Methylomagnum ishizawai: one gene and its partners. The protein of the gene in region 1 interacts with the protein of each later gene in a pairwise test. Links are inferred from orthologs where the notes say so. Each region holds a gene or a part of one and is shown in the gene's direction. Other genes may lie near its edges.

What was found.
Region 2: the proteins of K5658_RS03500 (region 1) and secB interact in binary tests that used the Escherichia coli proteins (3 or more experiments, as listed by UniProt). The link is inferred for Methylomagnum ishizawai from one-to-one orthologs.
Region 3: the proteins of K5658_RS03500 (region 1) and lysA interact in binary tests that used the Escherichia coli proteins (3 or more experiments, as listed by UniProt). The link is inferred for Methylomagnum ishizawai from one-to-one orthologs.

The regions. Positions count from the first base shown.
Region 1 is NZ_AP019783.1:778,470-785,717, forward strand. Bases 4,167-7,129 are described here. They hold K5658_RS03500 (response regulator transcription factor), read left to right. Parts: upstream 4,167-5,290; coding sequence 5,291-5,968; downstream 5,969-7,129. Other genes in these bases: K5658_RS03495 (Spy/CpxP family protein refolding chaperone), read right to left, coding at 4,647-5,108; K5658_RS03505 (sensor histidine kinase), read left to right, coding at 5,973-7,129. In the rest of the region: K5658_RS03475 (DUF4124 domain-containing protein), read left to right, coding at 1-14; argB (acetylglutamate kinase), read right to left, coding at 39-947; K5658_RS03485 (phosphomannomutase/phosphoglucomutase), read right to left, coding at 947-3,478; dut (dUTP diphosphatase), read right to left, coding at 3,611-4,072; more of K5658_RS03505, read left to right, coding at 7,130-7,248. UniProt on the Escherichia coli protein: Response regulator member of the two-component regulatory system CpxA/CpxR which responds to envelope stress response by activating expression of downstream genes including cpxP, degP, dsbA and ppiA.
Region 2 is NZ_AP019783.1:1,108,581-1,115,756, forward strand. What follows is about bases 1,587-4,477. They hold secB (protein-export chaperone SecB), read left to right. Parts: upstream 1,587-2,740; coding sequence 2,741-3,214; downstream 3,215-4,477. Other genes in these bases: K5658_RS05130 (murein hydrolase activator EnvC family protein), read right to left, coding at 1,587-1,594; K5658_RS05135 (ArsR/SmtB family transcription factor), read left to right, coding at 1,903-2,214; K5658_RS05140 (rhodanese-like domain-containing protein), read left to right, coding at 2,293-2,691; K5658_RS05150 (NAD(P)H-dependent glycerol-3-phosphate dehydrogenase), read left to right, coding at 3,233-4,237; K5658_RS05155 (type I secretion system permease/ATPase), read left to right, coding at 4,382-4,477. Outside these bases: K5658_RS05125 (S41 family peptidase), read right to left, coding at 1-414; more of K5658_RS05130, read right to left, coding at 458-1,586; more of K5658_RS05155, read left to right, coding at 4,478-6,154; K5658_RS05160 (HlyD family type I secretion periplasmic adaptor subunit), read left to right, coding at 6,176-7,176. UniProt on the Escherichia coli protein: One of the proteins required for the normal export of some preproteins out of the cell cytoplasm. It is a molecular chaperone that binds to a subset of precursor proteins, maintaining them in a translocation-competent state.
Region 3 is NZ_AP019783.1:3,101,896-3,109,084, forward strand. The notes cover bases 1,587-4,490. They hold lysA (diaminopimelate decarboxylase), read left to right. Parts: upstream 1,587-2,366; coding sequence 2,367-3,614; downstream 3,615-4,490. Other genes in these bases: K5658_RS14150 (transglutaminase-like domain-containing protein), read left to right, coding at 1,587-1,985; lptM (LPS translocon maturation chaperone LptM), read left to right, coding at 2,137-2,367; dapF (diaminopimelate epimerase), read left to right, coding at 3,625-4,449; K5658_RS14170 (DUF484 family protein), read left to right, coding at 4,446-4,490. In the rest of the region: K5658_RS14145 (peptide deformylase), read left to right, coding at 16-723; more of K5658_RS14150, read left to right, coding at 1,128-1,586; more of K5658_RS14170, read left to right, coding at 4,491-5,135; tyrosine recombinase XerC, read left to right, coding at 5,142-6,068; K5658_RS14180 (DUF2333 family protein), read left to right, coding at 6,132-7,172. UniProt on the Escherichia coli protein: Specifically catalyzes the decarboxylation of meso-diaminopimelate (meso-DAP) to L-lysine. Is not active against the DD- or LL-isomers of diaminopimelate.

The DNA.
Region 1 (7,248 bases):
CCGTGCCCCGTTGAACCCGCCAGGCCGGGGGCTTGCCGCTAGCGCCGCAGCAGCAAGGTGCCGATCCCCCGGTCGGTCAGCAGTTCCAGCAGCACGGCATGGTCGACCCGGCCATCGATGATGTGGGCGCTGGCCACCCCGCCGTTCAGCGCGTCGGTGGCGCAGCGCACCTTGGGGATCATCCCGCCGCTGATGGTGCCGTCGGCGATCAAATCCTCCACCTCCGCCAGCGACAGCCCGGTCAGCAAGCCGCCTTGCTTGTCCAGGATGCCCGCCGTGTTGGTCAGCAGCATCAGTTTCTCGGCCTTCAACACCTCGGCCATCTTGCCCGCCACCAGGTCGGCGTTGATGTTGTAGGAGAAACCATCGTCGCCCACCCCGATGGGCGCGATCACCGGGATGAAATCGCCCCGCACCAGGGTATCGACGATGCTGGGGTCGATGCTCTTGACCCGGCCCACATGGCCCATGTCGATGAGTTCGGGTTCGTCCGCCCCCGGCGCGAGCTGGGTCAGGGCGATCTTTTCCGCCCGCACCAAATCGCCGTCCTTGCCGGTCAGGCCCACCGCCCGGCCCCCGTGCTGGTTGATGAGGTTGACGATCTCCTTGTTGACCAAACCGCCCAGCACCATCTCCACCACGTCCATGGTCTCGGCGTCGGTCACCCGCATCCCCTGCACGAATTCGCTGGTCTTGCCCAACCGCTGCAATAGGTTCCCGATCTGCGGCCCGCCGCCATGCACCACCACCGGGTTGATGCCCACCAGCTTGAGCAGCACGATGTCGCGGGCGAAGCTCTGCTTCAGGCGCTCGTCGGTCATGGCGTTGCCGCCGTATTTCACCACCAGGGTCTTGCCCTTGAAGCGCTTGATATAGGGCAGCGCCTCGATCAGGACATGGGCGATTTGGGAAGCGGACGTGGTTTCCAGGGCGGATTGCAGTTTCATCAGGGGTCGGGCCTCTCCGAGAGCGATAGGGGGAAGGAAAGCTTGGGTTTGACCTTTTGCAGCAGGGTTTTGAATTCGCCCTGGATGCGCAGGAGGGTGTCGGGGTTGTCGGCCTCGAAGCGCAGCGCCAGGGTCGGGCTGTCGGGATCGTCGCGCACCAAGCCCCAGCCATCGGCGAAATCGACCCGCAGCCCGTCGATATCCGTGATCCGCGCATCGGTGAATTCGGCCTGGGCGCGGACTTTTTCGAGGAACCGGGGTTTATCCGCGTGGGACATGTTGATGCGCAGTTCCGGGAGCTTGACGCTCTCCGGCAGTTCCGCGAACACCTGGGCGGTGGGGCGCGGGTCGCCGGACAGGATTTCGAGCAAACGGGCGGCGGCGTACAGTCCGTCCTCGAAGCCGGACCAGCGTTCCTTGAAGAAGAAATGCCCGGCCAAATCCCCGGCCAGCAGCGCCCCGGTCTCCTTGAGCTTGTTGTGGAGCGGCACCGCGCCGACCTTCCACATCAAGGGCCGTCCGCCGTTGCGGACGATGTGGCTGGCGAGGTGGCGGGTGCATTGCGCGTCGAACACGATGTCCGAACCCGGTTGGCGCGACAGCACGTCGGCGGCGAACAGCATCATCTGCTGGTCCGGCCAGATGATCTTGCCGGAGGAATCCACCACGCCCAGCCGGTCGCCGTCGCTGTCGAAGGCCAGCCCCAGGTCGGCCCGTTCCTGGCGCACGGCGCGGATCAAGGTGGCGAGGTTGCCGGCTTGGCTGGGGTCGGGGAAATGGTTGGGGAAGGTGCCATCGACCTCGGTGTAGAGCGGCAACACCTGGCAGCCGATTTCCTGGAACAAATCGGAGGCGAAGAAACCGGTGACGCCGTTGCCGCAATCGATCACGACCTTCATCTCGCGGCCCAACTGGGTGTCGTGGACGATGCTCTCGACGTAGTCTTGCAGGATGTTCTGCGCCTCCAACATCCCGGTGCCGCTGGCGAGTTGATTGTGTTCGACGCGTTCCTTGAGCTTCAAGAGGCCGTCGCGGTCCGGGCGCTCGCCGCCGATGAGCAGCTTCAGGCCGTTCTGGTCGGACGGCGCGTCGCCGCCGGTGAGCATGACGCCCGATTCCAGCCCCAGCGCGTGCAGGGCGAAATACAAGGCCGGGGTCGGCACCCGCCCCACGTCGATTACCGAGCAACCGCTGGCGGTCAAGCCCCGGCCCAATGCCTGGGCCAGTTCCAGGCTGGAGGCGCGGCCATCGCGGCCCATGACCACCGTGTATTCGCCGCGCTCGCGGATTTCGCTGCCGATGGCCCGGCCCAGCAGTTGCACCGTCTCGGCGCTGAGGTTCGCGCCCGCCGTGCCCAGGATGTCGTAGGTGCGGAACAGGGCGGGGTCGAGGCTGATGGCAGGCGCTGTGGGCGTGGCGGCGGCGGCGGGGACTTCGACCGCGGGCAATTCGGTGATCTCGGGTTCTCCCAGCGCGATAGCGAAAGGATTGAACGGAACGTCGGCGGGAGGGGTCGGCAGCGGTGCCGGGAGGCCGGATTCGGACGGGGCTTGGGGCACGGGCGGCGGCCCTTTCAATTGCTCCAGTTGCAACGCCAGCCGCAGCGTATCCTTGAGCCGGAGCGGGTAGCGCCGTGGCCCCTTGCCGGAGAGGGTGTCACGCACCATCAGGACGATATTGTCCTGGTCGTGGCGCAGGGCGGCGATGGCCCAGCGCTGGGCGAGATAAACCCCGGCCACGACGAGCAAGGCCGCCAACCCGGCGTAGCCCAGGAACCAAGGCAGTTCCGTCCCATCGGCATGCGCTCCCCAATAGGAGAGGGTCCAGGGCGTGCCGGGCACCGGCACCGTGCCGTCCGGCGGCGTGGACTTGAGCGCCGTTTCGCCCTGGAAGGCGAGGCTGAGGTTTTGCTGCTTGAGTTCCAGGCCGCCCCGGTCCAGCTTGGGCAGGGCGGCGGTGGCGAGCTTGGGCGCGAGGCTGGCGAGGACCACCCCGTTGCCTCCGGCCAGGGGCTTGGCCAGGGCGATATGGGCGTCCGGCGTGTTGGCGGCGTGCAGGGTGGGCGGCATCGGTTTGGAAGCCGCCTGCCGCACCATGTCCAAATCGGCATAGCCCATGTGGGGGGCGCGCTGCTCGTCCGGCGTGTCGAGGCCGTCGGGCAACAGCCGCACCAGCAGGGCTTCGGGCAGGGCGCGGGTCAGCCGCTCTTCCGCGCCGTGGATGCGGTCGGGCTCCCCGCCGCCGAGGATGCGGGCGTAATCGGGGTCCTGGGCCTGCTGCTCCAGGACGCCGCCGCTCAGGGCCAGGACGTGGGAGAGATGGGCGGCGGCGGTTTCGGCGACCTGGCGCGAGCCTTGTACGCTGGCCGTTTCCTGTCCCTGGATGGCGAGCGTGTAGAGTCCCCAAGCGCTGCCCACAAGTCCGAGCAAGGACAAACCGCCGAGTCCCGCGAAGAGCCGGGCGAGGTCGAGGCGGGGCCCGCTTTCGGAATCGCGCTTGGGCTTGAAGGTGAATTTGAACTTGGGTTTCATCGGACACCGTCCGGTCCGGCCTGGGCGGGTGTGGGCGGGGGCGCTGCGCAGGGTCTCATCGGGTCTCCTCAAAGCGGCACGGGTCTGGAAGCGGGCGGCATCCACGGCGGTTCGGGGCCGGGGCGGCGGTGTCTACGACTGGCCGGTATGGCCGAAGCCGCCCGCGCCCCGCCCGGTGGTGGTCGAGAAGGCGGCGACGAAGCCCAGTTCGACCTGTACCACGGGTTGGAACATCAGTTGGGCGATGCGCTCGCCCGGTCGCACGGTATAGGGTTCGCCGCCATCGTTGGCCAGGATCACGCCGATCTCGCCATGGTAGTCGGCGTCGATCACGCCGATGCCTTGGGCGACGCGGACGCCGTGCTTCAAGGATAGCCCCGAACGCGAGGCCACGATGGCGACCAGGCCGGGGTCCATCATATTGAGCGCCAGCCCGCTGCCGATCAAACACCGGCCACCCGGCGCGAGGGTCACGGGTTCGGCGATGCAGGCGCGGAGGTCGATGGCGGCTGATCCATCCGTGGCGTAGGTGGGCAGCGGGACGCTATCGCCCAGCAAGTCGTTGACGATGCGCGCTTCGATCATTCTTCGCATAAAGGGCCTATGTGTCGAGGGATGCGCCGCCCCGGCCCGCCGGCAAGGCGGGAGGTTGGGGGCGGTGGGATGGGAATCGGCGTCCGTTTCAAGCCCGGAACCCGGCGGATCGGCCCCCCGGCCTGGGATGGCCGGAGGTCGGGGGTTCCGGGCCGGGGCTGGCGTTGGGGCGGGAAACGGGCGGGGGCATGATGGTTCGGGGGGCTGTCAGCTTGGGCTGCTTCTGTCCTGGATCGGGCCGGGCCTGGGATCGGAAAGAATCCATATCGCGCGGCCACGCCCATACCGGGCCCGAGGCCCGGTCTTTGCGGGGGAGTTTAATCTGGATGGGGAAGGCTTCACAACCCGGCGGGAAGCGTGGGCGGGAGCCGGTTCGACCGGACCCGCCCAGGATTGCGGGGGGATTGTTGGGATGGGTTGTTTCGCCGACGGGTCCGGGGTCCGGTCAGGGGCGCTGGATGCGCTCACGCCGGGCCAATTTGACCGACCACATCAGTAGCCCTACGAACACAGCGCCGTTGACCAGCAGCCAGAGATGGATCAAACGTTCCATGGGGAACTCCGGGGCCGGACCTTAGGGTTTGCCAAAGCGCTCCTTGAAATTCGTCATGTTCTCCTGGGCTTGGCGCCGCTGGTCCGGGGTCAGCAGTTCGAAGATCGCGTGGTCCAGGCGGGCGTGGCCCACCGCCACTTCCATCAGGGTCGGGGCGTCGGCCTCGACCAGGGTCTTGGCCTTGTCGTCGCTGTAGTCGGACGAGAACGCCAGTTCCATCAGCTTCTTACGGGCTTGGTGGCCGGTTTCGGCCTTGCCGCGGAGCGCTTCGCCCTGGGTCTTGAGCAGTTCGGCGATCTTGGTTTTCTGGGCCTCGTCGAGGGCGATGCCGTTCAGGAACGGAGGCAGCCGGTCCGGGGAGAAGCCGGGTTTGCCGCCGTGGCCCTCGAACGCGCAGTTGGGCGGATTGGCCGACGCGGCCCAGGGCAGGCCGAGCAGGCAGGCGGACAGGAGGATGCGGCGTAGGATAGGACGGGTCTTCATGGGGATTGCCTCGTGGAGGATAGGGGTTCGCGGTATGCCTCCCCTGTGGCGGTAAGTATTCCCGCAGCCTGCGTAAACGGGGGTTAAGCCCAATGTAAAACTATGTAAAACCCAGGGTCCGCGACCTCCGGGCGGATGGGCTTTGGCTATCATCGGAGCGGCCATCCACGGGAAGACGAACCATGAACTTGTTGTTGATCGATGATGATGCGGAACTGGCGGGGATGCTGGCGGAATACCTGCGGGGTGAGGGCTTCGCGGTGACGACGCTGCACGACGGGGCCAGCGGGGTGGAGGCGGCCTTGTCGGGCCGCTATGCCCTGGTGGTGCTGGACGTGATGATGCCCGGTATGAACGGCATCGAGGCGCTGGGCCGGATCCGCCTGCACAGCCGGTTGCCGGTCTTGATGCTCACCGCCAAGGGCGACGACCTGGACCGCATCCTCGGGCTGGAACTCGGGGCCGACGACTACGTGCCCAAGCCCTGCACTCCCAGGGAATTGGCCGCCCGCGTCCGCGCCATCCTGCGCCGTACCCAGGGCGCCCCGGAAGCCGACGCCACGCTCGCGGTCGGTCCCCTGGTCCTGCATCCGCATAAACGCACCGTGTCCTGGGAGGGCCGCCCCTTGGACCTGACCAGCACCGAATTCAACCTGCTCGAAATCCTGGCCCGCCAGGCCGGCCAGGTGGTGGGCAAGGGCGAATTGTCCGAAGCCGCCCTGGGCCGGCCCCTGGCCCGTTTCGACCGCAGCATCGATGTCCATATGAGCAGCATCCGGCAGAAACTCGGCGCGAGGCCGGACGGCGAATCCTGGATCCAGACGGTGCGGGGCCGGGGCTATTTGTTCGTGAAGGAGTGAAGCCATGGGCCAATTGTTCTGGAAACTGTTCCTGGCGATCTGGCTGGCCCAGGTCACGGCGGCGGCGGGGGTCGGGGCGCTGGTGTCCTGGCATCATCGCAGCGAGCGCGAGGCCATGGGTGGGGTGTCGGTGCGCGGACATGCCGCCCTGGGGGTGGGGGCCGCGGCCGATGTGCTGCGCTGGGGCGGGCTTGCGGCGTTGCGGGATTTCCTGGCCGAGGCCGGCGAAGGGCGGGGGTCGCCGGTCTACGCGGTGGACGAACGGGGCCGCGACCTCCTGGGCCGGGCTTTGGCCCCGGAGTCGCTGGAACAAGCCCGGCTCTGGGCGCGGACCGGGGATTATCCCCGGCAGATCCGGGAAATCCCGGCCCAGGACGGCCACCGCTATTTGTTGTTCATGCCCGTGCCCGAAGCGCTCCCCGACGAACCGCCGCCGCTCCCGCCGTATCGGCATGGCAGGCCACCGCCCTGGCTGGTGCTGGGCGTGGCGGGGGCCTTGACCAGCCTGTTGTTCAGCGCGTGGCTGGCGTGGTATCTGTCCAAGCCGATCCGGCACTTGCGCTCGGCCTTCGCCGCGCTGTCGCAGGGCCGTTTGGAAACCCGCGCCGGGCCGGACATGGGCCGCCGCCGCGACGAACTGGCCGACCTGGGGCGGCATTTCGACCACATGGCCGAGCGTATCGGCCATCTGGTCCAGGCCCAGCGGCGGTTATTGCACGATGTCTCCCATGAGTTGCGTTCGCCCCTGGCCCGCTTGCAGGCGGCGGTGGGCTTGGCCCGGCAGCGGCCGGACCAGGCCGGGGCCAGCCTGGGCCGCATCGAGCGCGAGGCCGGGCGGCTCGACGCCCTGGTCGGCGAGGTGCTGACCCTGTCGCGGCTGGAGGCCGGGATGCCGGGGGCGCGGGTGGAGGAGGTCGATCTGGGTGAGTTGGTCGAGTCCATCGTCGAGGATGCCCGTTTCGAGGCCGCCGCCAAGGATGTGGCCGTGGTCTGTCCCGAACTGGGCGAAATCCCGGTCCGCGGCTATGGCGAATTGATCTACCGGGCCATCGAGAACATCGTGCGCAACGCGGTCAAGCACACCCTGCCCGGTGGCCGCGTCACCCTGGAAATCGACGCGGCCAGCGATGCGCGGCGGGTGCGGCTGGCGGTGTTGGACCAGGGACCGGGCGTGCCCGAGGAGCGCTTGGCCGCGATTTTCGAGCCGTTCTTCCGTAACGCCGATGGCGGTGGGCCGGAGGGCTTCGGACTGGGCCTCGCCATCGCCCGGCGGGCGGTCG
Region 2 (7,176 bases), 330 kb from region 1 along the record:
GATGAGATCGCCGGCCTTGACGCCGGCCTTCTGGGCCGGGGTGTCGTCGATGGGCGAGATCACCTTGACGAAGCCGTTCTCCATGCCGACCTCGATCCCCAAGCCCCCGAACTGGCCGGTGGTGCCGACCTTGAGTTCGTTGTATTGCTCCTTGTCGAGATAGGCCGAATGCGGGTCGAGTCCGGTCAACATGCCGCGGATGGCGTCTTCGAGCAGTTTGTCGTCGGTGACGGGCTCGACGTAATCCTGGCGGATGCGCCCGTAAACCTCCGAGAAGGTCTTCAATCCCTCGAAAGGAATCGAGTTCACGTCGCCCCCGGCTTCTTTCTCGGCCAGCGCGCTGCCGCCGAGGCTGATCGTAGCGCCGAGCGCGACGCCTAGGGTAAGGGTTAGAAGATTTCTCTGTCGCAACATAGGTTTTCCCGTCAACAAAAACGCCACGAATTTACAAGGGCCATCAATGGGCGCGGTTGCACCATGGCAGGGGGTTGACCGCCCGGCCCTGTTCCCGGATTCCGAAATAAAGGGCGGGTTCCGCCCGGCCGCCGCTGGTGCCGACCGTGGCGATCACCTCGCCCGCCGCCACCCGTTCCCCTACTTCTTTGTTCAAGCTTTGATTGTAAGCATACAGGCTCATTACCCCGTCGCCATGATCGACGATGGTGAGCAAACCGTAACCGCGCAACCAGTCGGAATAGACCACTTGGCCTTCCGCGACGGCCCGCACCGGGGTGCCTTCCTCGGCGGCGATCAACAGGCCGTCCCAGCGACCGTTCATCCGGGGGCTGCCGAATTGTCCGACCAGGCGGCCCTGCACCGGGCAGGTCGGATGGGCGTCGGGGGCGGGGGAGGGCGGGTGGAGGTCGTCATTCCCGGTCGGGGGCGCGGTTTCCAGCGTGGTCAATAAGTCCCGCAGGTGTTGCTCGTCTTCCTGGAGCCGCCGGAGTTCGGCGTCCTTGTCGCGGAGTTGGTGTTCCAACTGGGCCAGGAGGCCGCGCCGTTGGCGCCTCGATTCTTCCAGTGCGTGGCGTTCTTCGAGGATGTGCTGGCGGGTCTCGTTGAGACGTTGCGTTTCCTGTGAAAGTTCATCGCCCAGGCGTTGGGCGGCGGCCAGCTCGCGGTCGATCTCTTGCAGCAGCGCGGCCCGGGCCAAATTCAAATATCGATAATAGGCTAACACACGCGCGAGCCGGGCGGGTTCTTCTTGGTTCAAGAGGAGCTTGAGCCAATCGCGTTGGCCCAACCCGTAGGCGGCGCGGGCTTGTCCCGCCAGGGCGCGGTGCTGGCGTTCCACCGAGGCCAAGAGGGCGAGGCGCTGGCGCTTGAGGTCTTCCAGGCGTTGGGCGCGCTTCCGCGCTTCGGCTTCCAGCGTCTTGACGGCCTTGAAGGTCTGGCCGTGCTTGCGCTCGATATCGGCCAGTTGTTCGTCGAGCGCGGTTTTCTGGGTTTCCATCTCGTCGCGGGATTTCCGGGCCGAATCGAGGCGTTCCTGGACCGCTTCCAATTCCTGTTGGGGTTCCGCGCCGGGGGCCGCGGTGCCGGGTTTGGTGGACAGCGCGAGGCAAAGCAAGGCTAGGGCTGGCAGGGGCGACAAAACCTATCCGCCTCAAAGCGGTTGGGGGTGGGAAGGCACGGTCCGGGAGGAAGCGGCCCGGCGGGACGGGGTGCCCGAGTCCATGGTGCCGGGGCCGTGGGGACCGCTGTCGCCGCGGCCCATCGGGACGGCGGGTTTAGGCGGCTGCGACTTCAAAGTATAATCCCTCGCTTGGTTCAAGCCCGGTGATCCCGGAAACCCGCCGGACACGGCAAATACCAAGGGCGATTCTAACCTTTTTTCGCACGCTCGTCGTCTGCCGTGAAGGTGGTCCGCGGCGTCCACCGCTTACACGATGGGGGGCATACATGACCGGAACGCAGGAGAGATTGATCACGGAGGCGTCGGATATCGAGCAAGCGGCCAACTGCCTGAAAGCCATGTCCCACCCCTTGCGGCTCAAAATCCTGTGTGTCCTGGGCAAGGACAAGGTCAGCGTCCAGGAGATCGTCGAGCAGGTCGGCACCACCCAAAGCAACATTTCCCAACACCTGGGGATACTGCGGAACAAGGGCATCCTTGCCTGTAAGAAAGATGCCAACCGCGTTTACTATTATGTCGATGACCAACGTACCCTACAGTTGATCGAGCTGATGAGGGAATTGTTTTGTCACCGCTGATTCCATCCCGTATCGAGAATCCACCCTATGAACGTTACTTTTGATCGGCTCGTTGAATTTATCGGCAATCATTGGATCATGAGCAGCGGGCTGTTTATTGTTATCATCCTGCTGATCCAGGATTTTATCGAGAGCCTGACCCGCAAGCACAAGACCGTTTCACCCATCGAGGCCGTGGCCTTGATGAACGACGACAACACCTTGGTGCTGGATGTCCGCGAGCCGAACGAGTTCGACCAGGGCCATATCGAAGGAGCCCGCAATGTCCCCTTGGCGAAGCTCGAAAGCGCCTTGGAGCTTGAACCCCACAAGCAAAGCCCGGTGATCGTGACCTGCCAGTCGGGCACCCGTTCCCAGCCGGCCTGCAAGCAGCTGCTGGCCCAGGGCTTCACCCAGGTGTTCGAGTTGAGCGGCGGCATGTTGGCCTGGGAAGACCAGAAGCTTCCCGTGACCCGGAAGCGCGGCGGCAAGAAATAACCCCCCCTCAATCCCCATTTTTTAACCCCAGCATAGGAAAGCAAACCCCATGGCCGAAGCAAACGCGCAGCAGCCGGAACGCCAGTTCGCCCTGCAAAAGATTTACGTCAAGGATGTGTCGTTCGAGACCCCGCATTCCCCCGAGGTTTTCACCCTCAATTGGGAGCCCAAGGTCGAGTTCAACCTGGCGAGCAATGCCCAGCAGCTTCAGGAAGGTCTGTTCGAGGTCGGCCTGACCGTGACCCTGACCGTGAAGGTCGGCGACAAGACCGCTTATCTGGTCGAAATCTGCCAAGCCGGGATTTTTTCGATCCTGGGCTTCCAAGAGCAGGAATACGGCCACCTGCTCGGCAGCTATTGCCCCACCGTGCTGTTCCCCTACGCCCGCGAGGCGGTGTCCGATCTGGTCATCAAGGGCGGGTTCCCTCCGATGCTGCTGGCCCCGGTCAACTTCGACGCGCTCTACATGCAGCATCTCCAGCAATTGCAGCAGCAACAGGCGGAAGCCCCGACCAATCATTGAGGACGGGGTTGTCGCGCCATCATGGCTAAGGTATCGGTATTGGGGGCGGGTTCCTGGGGCACCGCGCTGGCGATCTTGCTGGCGCGGAACGGCCACGGGGTCAAGCTCTGGGGCCACCATCCCGCCCACATCGCGGCCCTCCAGGCCGAGCGCCTGAACCGGCGCTATCTGCCCGAAGTCCGGTTCCCCGCCTCCCTCCACCCCGTCGCGGAACTCCCCGCGGCGGTGGCGGAGTCCGAATTCCTCGTCGTCTCCGTACCCAGCCATGCCTTCGGGGCCTTGCTGGCCGAGGTCCGCCCCCATCTGCCGCCGCGGCCCCGCATCGCCTGGGCCACCAAGGGCTTGGAATTGGAAAGCGGGCGCTTGCTGCACGAGGTGGCGGCGGCGGTGTTCGGGCCGGACGTGCCGATGGCGGCGCTGTCCGGTCCCACTTTCGCGGGCGAGGTCGCCGCCAACCAGCCCACCGCCATGACCGTGGCCTCGAAAAATCCCGAATTCGCGGCGGCCCTGGTCAACCTCCTGCACAACGAGCGGTTCCGCGCCTATAGCAGCGACGATATCGTCGGCGTGCAATTGGGCGGGGCCACCAAGAACGTCCTGGCCATCGCCGCCGGGGTGGCGGATGGCCTGGGTTTCGGGGCCAATGCCCGCGCCGCCCTCATCACCCGCGGGCTGGCGGAAATGACCCGGCTGGGCCTGGCCCTGGGCGGCAAGCCCGAGACCTTCATGGGGCTGGCCGGGGTCGGCGATTTGCTCCTGACCTGTACCGACAACCAATCGCGCAACCGCCGGTTCGGTCTGGGCCTGGGCTGGGGCGAATCCAGGGCGGAGGTCGCCGCCCGCATCGGCCAGGAGATCGAAGGCATTCCCACGGCCAAGATCCTCCATGGCCTGGCCCGGAGCCATGGCATCGAGATGCCGATCACCGAACAGACCTACAGGATTCTTTACGAAGGACTCGCCCCCTTGGAAGCGGTACGGAACCTCCTGATCCGGGAGCCCAAGTCCGAAGCCTGGGCTTGATCCGGGGGCAACCCCGCAATCCCCGCTATGCTTTCCAGGAAGATCGACAAGGATGTCCCCCCCAGGCCGAGGCCGCCGCGCTCCGGCCACGGCCTTCCCGAACCTTGTTGATCCATCGATATAAAGCACGGAGTTCCGGCATCCATGACCCCATCCCAAGGCAACGGTCGGTCCAGTTTCGCGGAATCCGACCTGGGCAAGGCTTTCGCGGCCTGCAAAGGCTCGTTCATGTTCGCCGGATTCTTCAGCCTGTTCGTCAACCTGCTGTTGCTGGTGCCGTCGTTCTACATGATGGCGGTCTACGACAAGGTTATCGGTAGCGGCAGCGAATCCACCCTCTTCATGCTGACTTTGATCGCGGTATTCCTGTTCCTGGTGATGGGTGGGTTGGAATGGGTGCGCTCGCAAATCCTGATTTCCACCAGCACCCGGCTGGATCAATTGCTGGGGAACCGGGTGTTCGATTCGGTGTTCGCCCAGGCGCTGGCGACCGGCGGGCGGATGGCGACCGCCCAGCCTTTGGGCGATTTGCTGCAACTGCGCCAATTCCTGACCGGGCCGGGTTTGTTCGCCTTTTTCGACGCGCCTTGGATGCCGATTTATCTGGTGTTGATGTTCCTGTTCCATTGGGCCTTCGGCGCATTGGCGGTGGTGTCCGCCATCGTCCTGGGCGTGCTGGCGGTGTGGAACGAACTCGCCACCCGTTCCCATCTGGAACAGGCCAACCGCGAGGCGGCGGAGGCCAGCCAATTCACCCAGCGCAACCTCCGCAACGCCGAGGTGATCGAGGCCATGGGCATGCACGAACCGCTGCGTGCCCGTTGGCAACAGAAACAGGTGAAAATGCTGTCCCTGCAAGGCCACGCCAGCGCCAAGGCCGGCTTGATTAGCATGTTGGGGAAAACCTACCGCCTCACCATCCAATCGCTGGCCTTGGGTTTGGGCGCGTATCTGGCCTTGCACAAGGAAATCACGCCGGGCTTGATGATCGGTGGTTCCATCCTGCTGGGCCGGGCCTTGGCCCCTTTGGATTTGATGATCAGCAATTGGCGCGGTTTCCTCACCGCCCGCGAAGCCTATCACCGGCTGGACCGCTTGTTGGCGGCGGTGCCGGAGCGCCAACCCCCCATGCCCTTGCCCGCGCCGCAAGGCCGCATCGCCCTGGAACAATTGGTCATCGTCCCGCCCGGCGCCCAGGAGCCGGTCATCAAGGGCATCAACCTGGTGCTGGAACCCGGCACCCAACTCGCCATCATCGGACCCAGCGCCGCCGGCAAATCGACCCTGGTGCGCGGCATCCTGGGGCTATACCGCCCGGCCAAGGGCTGTGTGCGGCTGGACGGGGCCGATATCCTGCACTGGGACCGTAGGCAACTCGGCCAATACATCGGCTATCTACCCCAGGATGTGGAATTGCTGGACGGTACGGTCAGCGAGAACATCGCCCGCTTCGGCGAGATCGACCCGGAAAAAGTGGTCGCCGCCGCCAAGGCCGCCGGTATCCACGACATGATCCTGCGCCTGCCGCAGGGCTACGATACCCGGCTGCTCGGCAACGGCGGCGTGTTGTCGGCGGGACAACAGCAGCGCTTGGGGCTGGCCCGCGCCCTGCACGGCGATCCCCGCGTCGTCATCTTGGACGAACCCAATTCCAACCTCGACCAAGCCGGCGACATGGCTTTGATCGCCACCCTGGCCGAACTCAAGCGCCAGGGCAAGACCGTGATCGTCATCACCCATAGGACCAATATGCTGGCCCAGGTGGATAACGTGTTGATGCTGGTCGAGGGGCAGGTGGCCCTGTGCGGCCCCAGGGACGAGGTGCTGGCCAAGCTGAACCAACCCCAGCAAACCGCCCAGCCGCGCCCGGTCCAGCCCGCCGCGCCCGCCCGCATCGGGCAGGCCGCTTCCTCCTAATCCCGCAGCGAACCCTAGCCCATGTCATCCGTACCCAATACGACCCCGGCCTTGCCCGACGACGACCGTCCCGCCCGCCGCATCGGCCTCGTCACCGTGCTGCTGGTGTTCGGCGTGTTCGGCGGCTGGGCGGCCCTGGCCCCCCTGGACAGCGCCGCCCTGGCCCCCGGCGTCATCACGGTGGAAAGCTACCGCAAGACCGTCCAGCACCTCGAAGGCGGCATCATCGAGACCCTCCAGGTCCGCGACGGCGAAACGGTGAAGAAGGACCAAGTCCTCGTGACCCTCGACAACACCCAGCCCAAGGCCCAGCTCGAAGTGCTGCGCGGCGAGTACTACATCGCCGCCGCCCGCGAGGCCCGTTTGGTGGCCCAGCGCGACGGGTTGGCCGGGGTGGCCTATCCCCCGGATTTGCTGGCCCGGCGCGACGATCCCAGGGTGCAGGACGCCATCCGGGTGCAGAGCCAGACCTTCGCGGTGCGGAAGACCGCCCACGAGGGCGAGATCGCCGTCTATCAACGCCAAGTCGAGCAATTGAAGGCCAAGGCCAACGGCCTGCGTTCCCAGCGCCAGAGCCGCGAGCGTTTGGTCGAGTCCTACCGCGGCGAGTTGAAGGATTATGCCAGCCTGTTGGAAGAAGGCTTCACCGAGAAGCAGAAGGTCCGCGAACTGGAACGCAGCCTGGCCCAGAGCGAGGGCCAGTTGGGCGAATTGGTGGCCGATATCGCCGCCACCGAACTCCAGATCAGCGAAACCGAACTCAAAATCCTGCAATTGAAGAAGGAATTGCAGCGCGAGGTCGCCAAGGAACTGGTCGAGGTCCAGGCCCAGAGCTTCGAGCTACGCGAGAAAATCCAGTCGGTGGAGGCCACCGTGCAACGCACCGTGGTCAAGGCGCCCGAGGCCGGCATGGTCATGGGCTTGGCGGTGCATACCCTGGGCGCGGTGATCCAGCCCGGCGGCCATATCCTCGATATCGTGCCGCAGAACGAAAAGCTGATCGTCGAGGCCCACGTCTCGCC
Region 3 (7,189 bases), 2.3 Mb from region 1 along the record:
ATGGAAACAATCCCCATGCCCCGCACCCCTTTCCCTGGATTGGCGCTCGCCCTTCCACTCATGGCGGCGACCTGCCATGCCGATGGTGGACTGACGCCCGCAGAGATCGAATACCTACGCCACCGCGCCCAAGCCGGCATGGCCACGACGCTCAATGTGGACATCCCGGAACAGCGCGTCCGTCTGGAACAGCCCAGCCGGCCCATCGCGCCGGACAGCCCGGAACTGCCCGCCTTGATCGCCGATATGCGCGGCACGGTCACAGCCATGCACGGCATGGGTTTGGCGGCGGTCCAGATCGGCGTTCCGGTCAGGGTCGCGCTGCTGCGGCGCGAAGCCGGTGGGGAATTCCAAGCCTTCCTCAATCCCCGGCGCATCGCCGCCTCGGCCCAACGCCTTGGTGCCTGGGAGCGCTGTTTATCCGTGCCTTGGGGCTACCGCTACACCGATAGACCGGCAAAAATCACCCTCCGCTATCAAACCCCGGACGGCGCGGAACACCGCGAAACCCTCGCCGATGGCGAGGCCGTGGTGTTCCAACAGGAACTCGACCATCTCGACGGCAAGCTCCTGAGCAGCGGCCACGATCCGCGTTGGTTCATCCCGGAGGATGGGATGGCCGGTTTCCTGGCCGAGGTGGGCTGTGCCGACCTGGAACGCGCCGCTTGCCGGGCACGAACCAAAGCGCATTGGGAAACACGGGCCAAGGCGGTCCGGCCCTGATGGAGCCCTGCCCGGACTTCCGCCACCAGTCCCCCTATCCTTTTGCAAGGCTTGACACCGGCGCGAACCTATTGGGTACGGGTCCGGGAAAAATAGGGTTTGGATGGAAGCGGTGAATGTGATTGTGGTTTTAAAATAGCCCACTGATACGATAAAAGCGAGTAGAATGACCCTATCACGCCCACCATCTCCAAGCCTCGTGGTGGGCCGGGAATACCAGTCCACCCTGCTTGCTGGATGGCGAAAAGCCGGGGAGGAAACTGCCCGACTTCCTGAGGTTTATGGCAACGCGGTAAACATAGTAGCCCTTGGCCAGCCGCGACCAGGCCATACCCAAAGCCCAACAGCCCTGCCAAAGCCCGGCCCACTCATCGGGCCAATCCTTATAATCCCCCGAGTATTCCATGTTTATTAGAATCGGTTTCGATATCGCCTATTCGTTTCCCCAGCCCACAGAAATGATCCTGATGCTCTACACGCATCCCGAGCGGTCGTCGTTTTTAATGATGCCCGAGCGCTTGAGCAGCGATCCCGCCATCACTATCGAGGAATTCACAGACATCTATGGGAACCGGTGCGCACGGGCCTTCTGTCCCGGCGGGCGCTTGCATCTCAAGAACGATACCATCGTGGTGGATGGCGGTTTACCGGATATCCTGAAACCGGAGGCCCGTCAACATACCATCCACGAACTTCCGACCGATACCCTGCTTTATCTGCTGGGCAGCCGTTATTGCGAGATCGAGAAATTATCGGATGTCGCCTGGGAGCTTTTCGGACATGGGCCGACAGGATGGGGACGGGTGCAGGCTATTTGCAACTGGGTACATAACCACGTCACCTTCGCCCACGAAGCCGCCCGCTGCGACCGCACCGCCTATGATACCTTCAAGGACCAAAGGGGGGTATGCCGGGATTATACCCATCTCGCCATCACCTTCTGCCGATGCATGGGCATTCCCGCCCGTTATGCCACCGGTTATCTTGGCGATATTCACGTGCCGGTGGTCCCGCCCATGGATTTCAGTGCCTGGTTCGAGGTGTTTCTGGAAGGGGAATGGCATACTTTCGACTCCCGCAACAATACTCCCCGCGTGGGGCGGGTTTTGATGGCCCGGGGCCGGGATGCCGCCGATGTCGCCCTGACCACGAGCTTTGGTAAGCACATCCTGGAAAAATTCGACATCTGGGCTTACGAACTCTCCCGCCCGGAGGTCGCGAAAGCCCTCCAGGACCGATCCGCACGCCCCGGTTCGCCGTAGATCAAGCCCGCCGCGCAGCATCATCGGATGCGGTCAGGGTGGGCATGGGTACATGCCCACCATTGCCCACCGCCCCGCCTCCCCCAAAAAGCCCGCTTTTGCTTTAGAATGCCCGCCTTCTCCTTCACCGGATCGTCACGCCAGAACACCCATGACCCCATCCCAAAGCCGCGCCGCCCTCGCCGCCGCCCTCGGCCTCTCGGCCCTGCTGGCCCAAGGCTGCGGACAAAAAGGGCCGCTCTACCTGGAACGTCCCCCGCCACGCCAACCCGTGGCCGCCAAGCCCAAGAAAACCACGCCCTCCCCCGCTCCGGCCACCAGCCAAAAGCCGGATCAACCGGACACCGTGGAACAATCCTTCCCGCAACAAGAACAATTCTGATGGACCATTTCGAATACCGCGACGGCGAACTCCACGCCGAATCCGTGCCGCTCCGCGCCATCGCCGAGCGTTTCGGCACCCCCTGCTATATCTATTCCCGCGCCACCCTGGAACGCCATTGGCGGGCCTTCGACCGGGCTTTCGGCGAGCGCCCGCATCTGGTGTGCTACGCGGTCAAGGCCAATTCCAACCTCGCCGTGTTGAACGTGCTGGCGAAACTGGGCTCGGGCTTCGATATCGTCTCGGTCGGCGAATTGGAACGGGTGTTGGCGGCGGGCGGCGACCCGGCCAAGGTGGTGTTTTCCGGCGTGGGCAAGCGCGAGGACGAATTGCGCCGGGCGCTACAAGTGGGCATCCGCTGCTTCAATGTCGAAGTGCCGGGCGAACTCGACCGCCTCGACCGCATCGCCGGGGAACTGGGCGTGAAAGCCCCCATCTCCCTGCGCGTCAACCCGGACGTGGACGCCAAGACCCACCCCTATATCTCCACCGGACTCAAGGAAAACAAATTCGGCATCGATATCGAAGAAGCCCGCGCGTGCTACCGCCACGCCGCCCGCCTGCCGAATCTCGAAGTGGTCGGCATCGATTGCCACATCGGCTCGCAATTGACCGAGGTCGAGCCCTTCATCGACGCCCTGGCGCGGGTGCTGCGGCTGGCCGAGCAATTGCGCGGGGACGGCATCGCCATCCATCACCTCGATATCGGCGGCGGCCTCGGCATCCGCTATAGCGACGAGCGCCCGCCGGAACCTTCCGACTACGCCTCCGCCCTGTCCGAACTCCTGGCCGGGACCGATTACGAAATCCTGATGGAACCGGGCCGCGCCATCGTCGGCAATGCCGGCGTGTTGCTGACGAAGGTGGAATATCTCAAATCCAACCGCTTCAAAAACTTCGCCATCGTCGATGCGGCCATGAACGATTTGATCCGCCCGGCCCTGTACGATGCCTATCAAACCATCCTGCCGGTAAAGCCCACGGACGCGGTCCCGGCCCAGGTCTACGACATCGTGGGTCCGGTCTGCGAAACCGGCGACTTCCTGGGCAAGGAACGCGAGTTGGCGATCCGGGAAGGCGATTTGCTGGCGGTGCGCTCGGCGGGGGCCTATGGCTCCAGCATGGGTTCCAATTACAACTCGCGGCCCCGCCCGCCCGAAGTATTGGTCGATGGCGGGCAAGCCATCCTGGTCCGCCAGCGGGAAACCCTGGCCGACCTGTTCCGCGATGAAATCCTGCCCGGCTGAAGCGAATCCTATGAAATTCACCAAAATGCAGGGCTTGGGCAACGACTTCGTGGTGATCGACGCCGTGCGCCAAGCCGTGGACCTCTCGCCCGCACGGATGCGCTTCCTGGCCGACCGCCATTTCGGCATCGGCTGCGACCAAATCCTCGTCGTCGAACCTGCCCAAAGCCCCGACGCCGATTTCCGCTACCGCATCTTCAACGCCGATGGCGGCGAAGTCGCCCAATGCGGCAACGGGGCGCGGTGTTTCGCCCGCTTCGTGCTGGACCAGGGCCTGTGCGATAAGGACGAAATCCGGGTCGATACCCAGGCGGGCCGCTTGATCCTGCGTCCGCGCCCGGACGGCTCGGTCACGGTGGACATGGGCGTACCGCGCCACGCCCCGGCCCAAATCCCCTTGCGGGCGGAAACCGAAGCCTTGGCCTATCCGGTCGAGATCGACGGCACGGTTTGGGAATTCGGCGCGGTGTCGATGGGCAATCCCCATGCCGTGCTGCGGGTGGAGAGCGTGGACAGCGCCCCGGTCGCGGCCTTGGGTCCGCGCCTGGAAAGCCATCCCCTGTTCCCGGAACGGGCCAATATCGGCTTCATGGAAATCGTGGAGCGGAGCCACATCCGCCTGCGGGTGTTCGAGCGCGGTTCGGGGGAAACCCTGGCTTGCGGCAGCGGCGCCTGCGGAGCCGTGGTGGTGGGAATGGAGCGCGCTTGGCTGGACAGCCCGGTGCGGGTCGATCTTCCCGGCGGGGCGTTGGACATCGCCTGGGCGGGCCGGGGTTCGCCGGTGCTGATGAGCGGCCCGGCGGTCGCCGTATTCGAGGGGGAAATCCCCGCATGAGCGCCGAAACCGCCAAACGCAAGGAAAGAATCCGAACCACCGCCCGCGAGGTGGAAGCCTATCTCCAAAAGCATCCCGAGTTCTTCAAACACCATCTGACCTTGCTGGAAAGCCTGAAAATCCCCCATCCCTGCGGGGAGGCCGTGTCGCTCATCACCCGGCAAATCCAAATCCTTAGGGAACGCGACCAGCGCTTGCAGCAGCAAATGGCCGAAATCCTGCATGTCGCCCGCGACAACGAAGTCCTGCGCGAACGCCTCCACCGCCTGACCCTGACCTTGATCGACGCCCGCGGCCTGGAGGACGCCCTGGCCGGGCTGAAATGGGGTTTGCACGAATATTTCCAGGCCGATTTCGTGGCGGTCCGTATCGCCAACCCCGCATTCGACAGCCCCATCGCCGACCTCGCGCTCTCCGGCGACACGCCCTTATGGACCCCGGCGCTGGAGGATGGCGAACCCCATTGCCTCGGCCTCGCTCCGCACGAGGGCGGATCGTTGTTCGGCGCCCATGGCGGGGAAGCGGCCTCCTGCGCCTTCGTGCCCTTGCGCCATGCCGGTTTCAAGGGCGTGCTGGCCATCGGCAGCCGCGACCCCCAGCGCTATCAACCGGGTATGGGTTCGTTCTTCCTGGCCCAGATGGGCGAGATCGTCTCGGCCCGGCTGGCCGCGTTGATCCTGGATTGAAACCCGATGGACGCCCTGGCGGACCGGCAAGTCGCGGCTTTCCTCGATAGCCTGAGGTTCCAGCGCCGCGCCTCGCCGCACACGGTCGAGGGCTATGCCCACGACCTCGCGCGCCTGCGGGAATACTGCGCGGGCAAGGACATCGCCGATTGGACCCGGTTGGAACCCGCCCAGCTCCGCGAGCATATCGCCCTGCGCCACCGCGACGACATCGCCAGCCGCAGCCTGCAACGGGAACTGTCGGCGATCCGGGGCTTCTTCGCCTTCCTGGTCAAACGCGGCGAGGCCAAGCGCAACCCGGCCCAGGGCATCCGCGCCCCCAAAGCCCCCAAGACACTCCCCAAGCCCCTGGACGCGGACCAACTCACCGGACTCCTGGACGCGCCCGCCGAGGACGTACTGGATATCCGCGATCTGGCGATGTGGGAATTGTTCTATTCCTCCGGCCTGCGCCTGTCCGAATTGACCGGGTTGGACCTGTACGATGTGGACCGGCACGCGGGCCAAGTGCTGATCCGGCATGGCAAGGGCGATAAATCGCGGATGGTGCCGGTGGGCGGTCCGGCCCTCGCCGCCCTGGAACGCTGGCTGGACCTCCGTCCCGCCTATGCCGATGCCAAGGCAACCGCCTTGTTCGTCAGCCGGTTGGGGCGGCGCATCTCGGTGCGCACGGTCCAGGTCCGCCTGGACCGCTGGCAGTTCCGGCAGGGTTTTCCCGAACACCTGCATCCGCACCGCCTGCGCCACTCCTTCGCCAGCCATCTGTTGGAAGCCAGCGGCGATTTGCGGGCGGTGCAGGAATTGCTCGGCCACGCCAATCTCGCCACCACCCAGGTCTACACCCATCTCGATTTCCAGCATTTGGCCGGCGTCTATGACCAGGCCCATCCCCGCGCCCGCAAGAAAAACCGTGCCAAGGACGGCCAAGGCTAACGGACCCCGCCCGCTTTTAAGTTATAATCGCCCACTTCGGGAAACCGCCACCAGGACGCCACCATGTCAGCGCCAGCAGAGCATGTCGATCAGCAGCCCTCCCCCGCCCCTTCCGCCACCGCCGGCACCAAGGGTATTTTCGGTGCCAAGAGCTTCCGCGAACGGGGCACGGCCTGGAAGGTCGGCATTTTCTTCGGCGTGGTGGGACTGGTCATGCTCGGCATCTCCTGGTATTGGAGCCGGGAGCCGGCCCGGTTCGACGTGGTCGAGGTCGCGGCCGAAGCGGCCAATATCAAGAATCCCAAGGAATTGCCCTTGGGCTATACCTATTCCACCGCCTTGATCGAGATCGCCGACACCGTGCTGCACAAGCCGGGCGGCTTCCTGACCAACGACGTGTTCCCGCCCAGCGTGATGCTGGACAACATCCCCAACTGGGAACTGGGTGCCCTAATCGCCCTGCGCGACGCCACCACCGCCCTGCGTAACAATATCTCCCGCTCCCAAACCCAATCCCGCGAAGACCCGGACCTCGCCAAGGGCGAACCGTTCTTCTATTTCGACCACAAATCCTGGCAATTGCCGTCCTCCGAATCGGAATACGAAAAAGGCGTGGAAGCGCTGGAAGGCTACCGGGAACGGCTGATGAAGCGCGACGCCAATTTCTACGCCCGCGCCGACAACCTGCGCCAATACCTGGAAATCCTGGAAAAGCGCATGGGCGACTACTCCAACCGCCTCAGCGCCAGCACCGCCGACGCCCCCGGCACCACCGAGGAACGCCGCCCCGGACTCACCAAGACCCCCTGGCTCAAGATCGACGACGTGTTCTTCGAGGCCCGCGGCTATTCCTGGGCCGCCATGCATGTGCTGAAAGCCATCGAATTCGACTTCCGCGACATCCTGAGCAACAAGACCGCCCTGGTCTCCTTGCAGCAGATCATCCGCGAACTGGAGAACAGCCAGGCCAGCTATCTCAGCCCCGTCATCCTGAACGGCAGCGGTTTCGGCCTGTTCGCCAACTATTCGCTGACCCTGGCGAACTACATCGCCCGCGCCAACGCCGCCACCATCGACCTGCGCAGCCTGCTGCAACAAGGTTGATAGCCGGCCCACACGGC